Regions from separate parts of the Nocardioides houyundeii genome, predicted to be linked through region 1. Evidence: predicted binding sites of a transcription regulator. Region 1 holds the regulator's gene; the other holds the start of a gene.
The links. Region 1 encodes LexA, which represses DNA repair genes until DNA is damaged. Its sites were predicted from a motif close to TCGAACANNTGTTCGA; they were not measured.
Positions count from the first base shown of each region.

Region 2: C0R66_RS04165 (HNH endonuclease signature motif containing protein) is a predicted target of LexA. The motif match lies at 2,014-2,029, and genes of this name have one in related genera.

Region 1 is NZ_CP025581.1:3,046,363-3,050,128, forward strand. It holds gene C0R66_RS14560 (hypothetical protein) at 1-65, shown strand, start outside; gene C0R66_RS14565 (LysM peptidoglycan-binding domain-containing protein) at 196-576, opposite strand; gene C0R66_RS14570 (GNAT family N-acetyltransferase) at 942-1,733, shown strand; gene lexA (transcriptional repressor LexA) at 1,841-2,569, shown strand; gene C0R66_RS14580 (sulfotransferase family protein) at 2,626-3,357, shown strand; gene C0R66_RS14585 (ATP-dependent DNA helicase) at 3,351-3,766, opposite strand, start outside.
Region 2 is NZ_CP025581.1:853,811-857,576, forward strand. It holds gene gadC (glutamate/gamma-aminobutyrate antiporter GadC) at 1-437, shown strand, start outside; gene C0R66_RS04150 (hypothetical protein) at 437-844, shown strand; gene C0R66_RS04155 (glycosyl-4,4'-diaponeurosporenoate acyltransferase CrtO family protein) at 964-1,500, shown strand; gene msrB (peptide-methionine (R)-S-oxide reductase MsrB) at 1,530-1,946, opposite strand; gene C0R66_RS04165 (HNH endonuclease signature motif containing protein) at 2,093-3,493, shown strand; gene C0R66_RS04170 (DNA polymerase domain-containing protein) at 3,503-3,766, shown strand, end outside.

The DNA of each region.
Region 1 (3,766 bases):
CTGCGGAGCCGCCGAAACCGGCCGCACCTCGCCCGCCGGGCGGAAGGCGGATCTCTCGCAAGTAGCGAATTCAAGGGGCGGGCTCAGCGCGTGAGCCCGCCCCTCGTCTTCCCCTATCCACCGCTCGGGGTCGAAGCGAGCGGTGGAAGCTATTCAGTTGTGGATCCATGGGGCCGCGCGGGCGCGCAGCACGGGTCAGTCAGCGAGCGGGATGCGCAGCTTCTGCCCCAGGGTGAGCATCCCGGAGTCGAGCGCGTTCAACCGCTTGATCTCCGACATCACGCTGGGAACGTCGCCGTCGACGGCGATCTCCGACGCGATCCCCCACAGGGTGTCCCCCTGGCCCACCATCACGACCTCGGTGGGTGCCGGCGTGCCAGCCTCGTCCGTCGCGACCGAGCGGGAACCGAAGAAGACCCCGGCGACCAGCACGGTCAGCAGGATCGCGGCCACCACGACCACTCGCCCACGACGCGTCAGGCGCACACCCGTGGACCCCGGCGCCTGACGGGCTGCCACAGGCAGGTCACGACCGAGGCGAAGCTCGCGAGTGGGGTTCAGCGTCATGGTGCTCATGGGGACCTCCGGGGGAAGTGTTCAGCCGGTTGGCTTGTGTTGATCTCATGTCTAGTGATCTCCGCCGACAGTCCTGATCTGCTGGACTACGAGGAGTCGATCAGACGTTCGATCGAACACATGTACGAAGTTAGAGCACATGTTCGAATGAATCAAGCATCTGTGCGAACAAGTGTTCGAGCGTGTCGCGGCCCCCCACGACCCCTCGACGTGCTCGAAGCGCGCCCGGTTCTCACGCGCTGAGCGCAGATGCTCCGCGAAAGCGGGGAAAATGCACCACAAAGCCGGCGTTGCCCAGCGGATCACCTCGATGTCATCAGTTTGAGGCATGCAACTGTCTAGGCAGCCCCCCTAGCGTCTCCCGCATGCGAGACACGCTGACCACGCCGATGGCGATCATCGAGGCAGACCTCGAAGCTCTCCAGCAGGCCATGTCCCTCTCCCCCGTCTTCCAGACCACTCACGAGCCGGACGCACTCCTGTACTGGTCGCACCTGCCTCTTCCCGCGGGCAACGTGATCACGCACGCGCGCATCTCGGCGCGTGACGTGCCGACCCGCGTCCCAGCGCTCCTGGGGCCCTACCTCGAGCGCGGACTCCCGTTCCGGTGGGTCACCACCCCCAAGACCACCACCCCGGCGCTGGAGGCAGCCCTGGCGCAGGCCGGCATGGTGCCTCGCGAGAGCCCGGCGATGTACCTGGCGCTGCAGGAGACCGTCGATCCCGGGACCCCGGACGACGTCTACATCGACGTCGCCTGGCCCGACCACCTCGAACCCGTCAGCTCCATCCTGTTCTCCGGCTTCGGCCTACCCCGAGGCACTGAGGCCGAGCACCTGCAGTTCCTCGACACCCTCGACCCTGCCGACACCCAGTTCTTCATCGCCCGGAGCCTGGTCACCGGCGAACCGCTGGGCGCCAGCACCATGCACCGCCGCGGCACCAGCGTGATGCTGGCCAACGTCAGCACCAGCGAGCACGCCCGGGGCCGGGGCATCGCGAAGGCCCTGTGCGCCACCATGCTCAACCGAGCCGCGCACACCGAGGCGCTGACCGCCACCGTGCTCTCCAACGACGAGGGCTACCAGGTGTACGTCGACCTGGGCTTCCGCACCAAGTTCAACGTGGTGACCTGGGAGTGGCACCCGCAGACCTGAGGCAACCAGAGCCGAGGCAACACGCCGTTCGAACAGGTGTTTGAACTCCGGTCCGGTGCCGACTACGGTGAGACCACCGAGATCGCACCACACCAGGAGGACACCGGATGGCCAACCCGCGCGAGACCAAGGGCAAGGTCGTGGCCCTGCCCGACGGCCCTCCCGACGCCACCGGCCTCACCCCGCGGCAGCAGCGGGTGCTCTCCACCATCAAGGACGCGATCGAGCAGCGTGGATACCCGCCGAGCATGCGCGAGATCGGCCAGGCGGTCGGCCTCACCAGCTCCAGCAGCGTGGCCCACCAGCTCAAGGTGCTGGAGGAGAAGGGCTTCCTCAAGCGCGACCCCAACCGGCCCCGGGCTCTCGAGGTGTTCCTGCCCGAGGTGATGGCGGCCCGTCGCGCCATGAGCAGCGACGAGGAGACGATCTTCGACCCCACCGGTGTCGGCGACGCCGCGCCGGCCGCCCGCTACGTGCCGGTCGTCGGTCGGATCGCCGCCGGTGGCCCGATCCTGGCCGAGGAGCGCGTCGAGGACGTCTTCCCGCTCCCGCAGCAGCTGGTGGGCGACGGCACGCTCTTCCTGCTCGAGGTCTCCGGTGACTCGATGATCGACGCCGCGATCTGCAACGGCGACTACGTCGTGATCCGGCAGCAGCCCGAAGCCTCCAACGGCGAGATCGTCGCCGCCATGATCGACGGTGAGGCCACGGTCAAGACGTTCCAGCGCAAGGACGGCCAGGTCTGGCTGCTCCCCCACAACGACGCCTACGAGCCGATCGACGGGACCCACGCCACCATCCTGGGCAAGGTCACCGCGGTCCTGCGACGGGTCTGAGCCAGGGGCCCTCGCCACTCCGGAGACGAGGCGGCGGGTCGTGTAATCTCACGGCGGTGCGACGAAGCCGACGAGATGCCGAACCCGCCGACCTCTCCTCCGAGCAGTTCCGCACCAAGCCTGACGACCGGTTCAAGCTGACCGACGAGAGCCAGACGCTCCTCAAGGAACTGGACCGCCACAGCGGCGCGTCCCGCCGCCTCTCCCCGTTGAGCTACAACCTCACCGTGGGCCACGAGCACCGGTTCATCTGGTTCCGAGTGGCCAAGGTGGCCACCCGCACGATCCGCCACCACTTCACCACCCATGGGGTGCCCCTGGACGTGGACCACGCGATGCGGATCCGCTATCCCATCGACGTGTTCGAGGACTACTTCAAGTTCGCCTTCGTCCGCGATCCGCTGGACCGGTTCGTCTCGGCCTGGCACAACAAGGTCGTGGACATGAACTACTTCCACTTCGACGAGCCCACGCACCGCAAGATGCAGGACGTCGAGGAGTTCGCCCGCTGGGTGGCCGACCAGGACCTCGGCCAGGTGCCGGGCACCGACCAGCACCTCGCGCTGCAGACCCGGCTCATCGACCTCAGCCAGGTCGACTTCGTGGGACGTCTGGAGACCTTCGACGAGGACTTCGCCGAGGTCTGCCGCCGCGTCGGCGCACCGGCGGTGCCGACGGTGGCCCAGAACCAGACCGGCTCCCCTGGCAGCACCCGTGAGGTCTCCGACTCGCTGCGCAGCATGGTCGAGGCGATGTACCGGCGGGACTACCAGATCCTCGGCTACTGACCCGAGCCGCCGGCCAGTCGGGTCAGCGCCTTGCGCACCACCTGCGGGTCGGTCGTGGTCCACATCGGCGGCAGGCTCGCCTTGAGGAAGCCGCCGTACCGCGCGGTGGCCAACCGGGGGTCCAGCACCGCGACCACGCCGCGGTCGGTGGTGGTGCGGATCAGCCGCCCCGCACCCTGGGCCAGCAGCAAGGCGGCGTGGGTGGCCGCAACCTGCATGAAGCCGTTGCCCCCGGCCTTGTCGGCCGCGCGCTGCCGAGCACTCATCAGGGGATCGTCGGGCCGCGGGAACGGGATCCGGTCGATCAGCACCAGCTGGCAGGTCTCGCCGGGCACGTCGAGGCCCTGCCAGAGGCTGAGCGTGCCGAAGAGAATCGTGTGCGGGTCCTCCACGAACTGCCGCGCCAGCT
Region 2 (3,766 bases), 1.6 Mb from region 1:
TCGTCACCGTGCTCGCGCTGCTCTTCGTGATCATCCCGAACGTGAGCGCGGTCTTCTTCACGCTCGTGGACATGGCGGCGGCGCTCTACCTGATCATGTACCTGCTGATGTTCGCCTCGGTGGTGCGGTTGCGCCGTACCCAACCGGACGTGCGGCGCAGCTACCGGGTGCCCGCCGTCGGCCTGGTGGCCGGCGTGGGCTTCCTCGCCTCCGCGGCGGCCCTGGTCCTGGGGTTCATCCCTCCGTCGGGACTGGTGGGGATCCCCCCGGCGGTCTACCCCTACGTGATGCTCGGCGTCGTGGTCCTGCTCGGCATGCCGCCGCTGCTGATCTACGCGGTGCGCAAGCCGCACTGGCGGACCACGGACGACCGGGGCAACCCTCTCCCCGCGGCCGGAGCTGCCAGCGGCTCGGGCGGATCGGGAGGGGGAGACTGATGCGAGAGCCGGTGCGGCTGCGCCCACTGCGGCTCCTGGCGGCAGGTCTGTTTGCCGTGAGCCTGGCAGCAGCGCTGGCCGGCTGCGCCGACGACGACAGGCAGGTCGCCCAGGAGCGAGCCGAGCGGCTGGTGGAGCTGACCCGTTCCAACGGGACCGCCCCGGAGCTGACCGTCGAAGTGGCGCGCAACCTCTACGGGGAGCACGCCTACGCGGTCTGCGCGTCGCTGGCGGGCAGTCCGCTCGACCTCGCCGTCTGGGCGCGGGTCACGCGGGCGGTGCCTGAGGAACTGGTGCAGGACCTCGTCGCCTACGACCGGTCGGTGGTGGAGGTCTACTGCCCTGACCGGCTCGACGACTACGAGGACCTGCTCGACACGCTGAACGTGGACGAGAGCGATCGCTGACCAGTGCGTCGGCGCATGGACGAGGAGCACGGCAAGGGCCAAGTCAACCGGCTCACGCCTGGTGCCCGGAGCCTGTATAGCGTTGGCGTGTGCCCCCATCTCTCAAGTCAGCACGCGTCATGCTGGCCGGGTCGTTGACGACGGCACTCGCCGCCGGAGGTATCGCAGCGGCGTGGGTTCTCATCGGCCGGACAGGGTTCACCTTCGCCTGGGTCACTCATTTCATTCTCATGGCGTGGGTGTCTTCGATCGTCGGTCCGCGGGTACACATTCCGAGTCACGGTTGGCTCCGGGTCAGGCACTGGGAGGCGCGGCTCTACCCGGCACTGGGGGTCCGACTGTTCGGGAAGCTGCTCGACGTCATCGGATGGAACCGGCTCATCGCAAGAGAACGTGGGTTCGACGGCACGCGGGAGGGCCTGAAAGAGCTCGATCAGCACACACGTCGCTCCGAGGTCGGCCACAGCATCTGCCTCTTCGTTGCTGCGGCCGTGGCTTTCGGCGTGCTGTCGACAGGGGCATGGCGAGGGGCCGTCTGGCTGGTGGCCCTCGGACTGCTCCTACATCTGTACCCAGCGCTGCTGCAGCGGCTCTTGCGTGCCCGCCTTCAGTCCATCTCGGCCCGGCTCTCAAGGAAGAGCTCTCCTCTCCTGTGAGACCGAACCAGGTCCGAGGCGGATCGTGCTCAGTCCGAAGAAGGGGTGTCCTGCTTCGGCTGCAAGGTGAGGCTGACCGAGTTGATGCAGTAGCGGTCGCCGGTCGGCGTGCCGTAGCCGTCGGGGAAGACGTGGCCCAGGTGGGAGCCGCACGTCGCGCAGCGCACCTCGACGCGCTTCATGCCGTGGCTGGTGTCCTCGATGTACTCGATCGTGTCGGTCATCGGCTGGTAGAAGCTGGGCCAGCCGCACCCGGAGTGGAACTTGGTGTCGGACTCGAAGAGCTCCGAGCCGCACGCCTTGCAGGAGTAGACCCCGGTGGTCTCGGTGTCGTTGTACTCACCGGTGAAGGCGCGCTCCGTGCCTGCCTGGCGGAGTACGGCGTACTCCTCGGGGGACAGCTCTGCTCGCCACTGCTCGTCGGTCTTCTCCACGTCGTAACCCATGAGGGTCACGGTAATCGGCCCGCCAAGGACGGTCGTAGGGCGGCGGGTCGCCGACGGCATCGAAGACCCGAACAAAGTTTCGTTTAGTGTCTCAGTCGGTGGGACGTGGGGCCTTGGTTGTCGGTGGGTGTCGGTTGGCTGGAGGCATGACAGCGAGCGCGGTGCGGGAGCCGGGGATGGCCCCTGGGGGCTCGGTGCTGGTGGACTCGGTGGCGGAGGCCCGGTTGGGGCTGCGTGCGGCGGCGATGGTGTCGCCGGGGTCGTTGGGGACCGGGGAGCTGGCGGCCGCGATCGGTGAGCTGGCGGGGTTGGAGTCGGCGGCGACCGCGTTGCGGTTGGCGCTCTCCGCCGAGGCGCAGGTGCGGCGGGTGGCCGAGGATCCGGTCCATGGTGGGGCGGCAACCGGGACCGATGCCTGGTTGGCCGGGTTGTTGGGTGCCACGCGGGAGTCGCAGGCAGCGGGGTTGAGGTTGGGGGAGCTGTTGTCCTCCAAGTACGCCGCGACGCGGGAGGCGTTCGCGGCGGGCCGGATCAGGGTGGACCAGGTCCGGGTGATCGTGAACGCCGCGGAGCAGGCCCCGGCCCGGGCCACGCCCGAGCAGCTCGCGACCGCGGAGGAGCTGTTGGTGGGCAAGGCGACCGGGGAGGGGACGCGGTCGGGGCGGGCGATGAACGCGAAGCGGTTGCGGCAGGCGGCGCGGCGGATGTTCGATCCGGTGGACCGAGGGCTGGCCGACGAGCACGAGCACGCGATGTTGACCCGGGAGAAGCATGGTGCTGACCGGGAGACCTATCTGTCGTTGCATGACAACGGGGACGGGACGTGGTCGGGGAGGTTCCGGATCCCGGAGCTGCACGGGTCGTTGTTGGACACGGTGCTGGGCCGGTTGAGCAGCCCGCGGCGGTTGGGTCGGGACAGGACCGGGGCTCCGGTGGTCGATGAGACCGCTGCGGGGGTGGGGGAGAGCGTGTCGTTCCCGGAGATCCAGGGTGCGGCGTTGTGTGAGCTGATCGAGCACCTGCCTACCAGTGGGCATGGCGGATCGGCTGCGGCGGTGCTGGTCACGTTGGACCTGGCGGCGTTGCTGGACGGGGTGGGTGCGGCTCGGTTGGAGACCGGGGTGCGGGTCACCGCGGGGGATGCTCGTCGGTTGGCGTGCGAGGCGGGGTTGGTCCCGGTGGTGCTGGGCGGTCGCTCGGAGCCGCTGGACCTGGGTCGGGAGCGGCGGTTGCACTCGGTGGCGCAGCGTCGGGCGTTGTCGCTGGTCCATGACAGCTGTGCGGTCGCGGGGTGTGAGCGGCCGTTCTCCTGGTGCGAGATCCACCATCACCGGCTGGCGTGGTCCCAGGGTGGGCGGACCGATCTGGGCAACGGGCTCCCGTTGTGCGGGCATCACCACCGCAGAGCCCATGACCCGGGCTGGGACCTACGTGAGCACACCTCCGGGGAGCGCCGCTTCCACCGCAGACGATGGGAGCGGCCTGCCGGAGGGGAGTCCGCGTGTCGAGAGGAGCGCCAGCGGCCGGAGTGCCGGGATCCTCGCTAGCGTGACCCCATGGCCACACCAGCAGCCTTCGTCCAGGCCGGGGACCGGGAGGTTCGCGTCTCCTCACCGGACCGCGTCATCTACGAGGCCACCGAGCGCACCCCGGAGGTCACCAAGCTGATGGTGGCGCAGTACTTCGCCGACGTCGGTGACCCGCTGATGCAGGCGCTGCGCGACCGTCCCACCGCCCTGGAGCGGTGGCCCTCGGGGGTGCGGGAGGGGTTCAAGCTGGCCACCGGCCCGCAGGACAAGGACGCCGAGGCGTTCTACCAG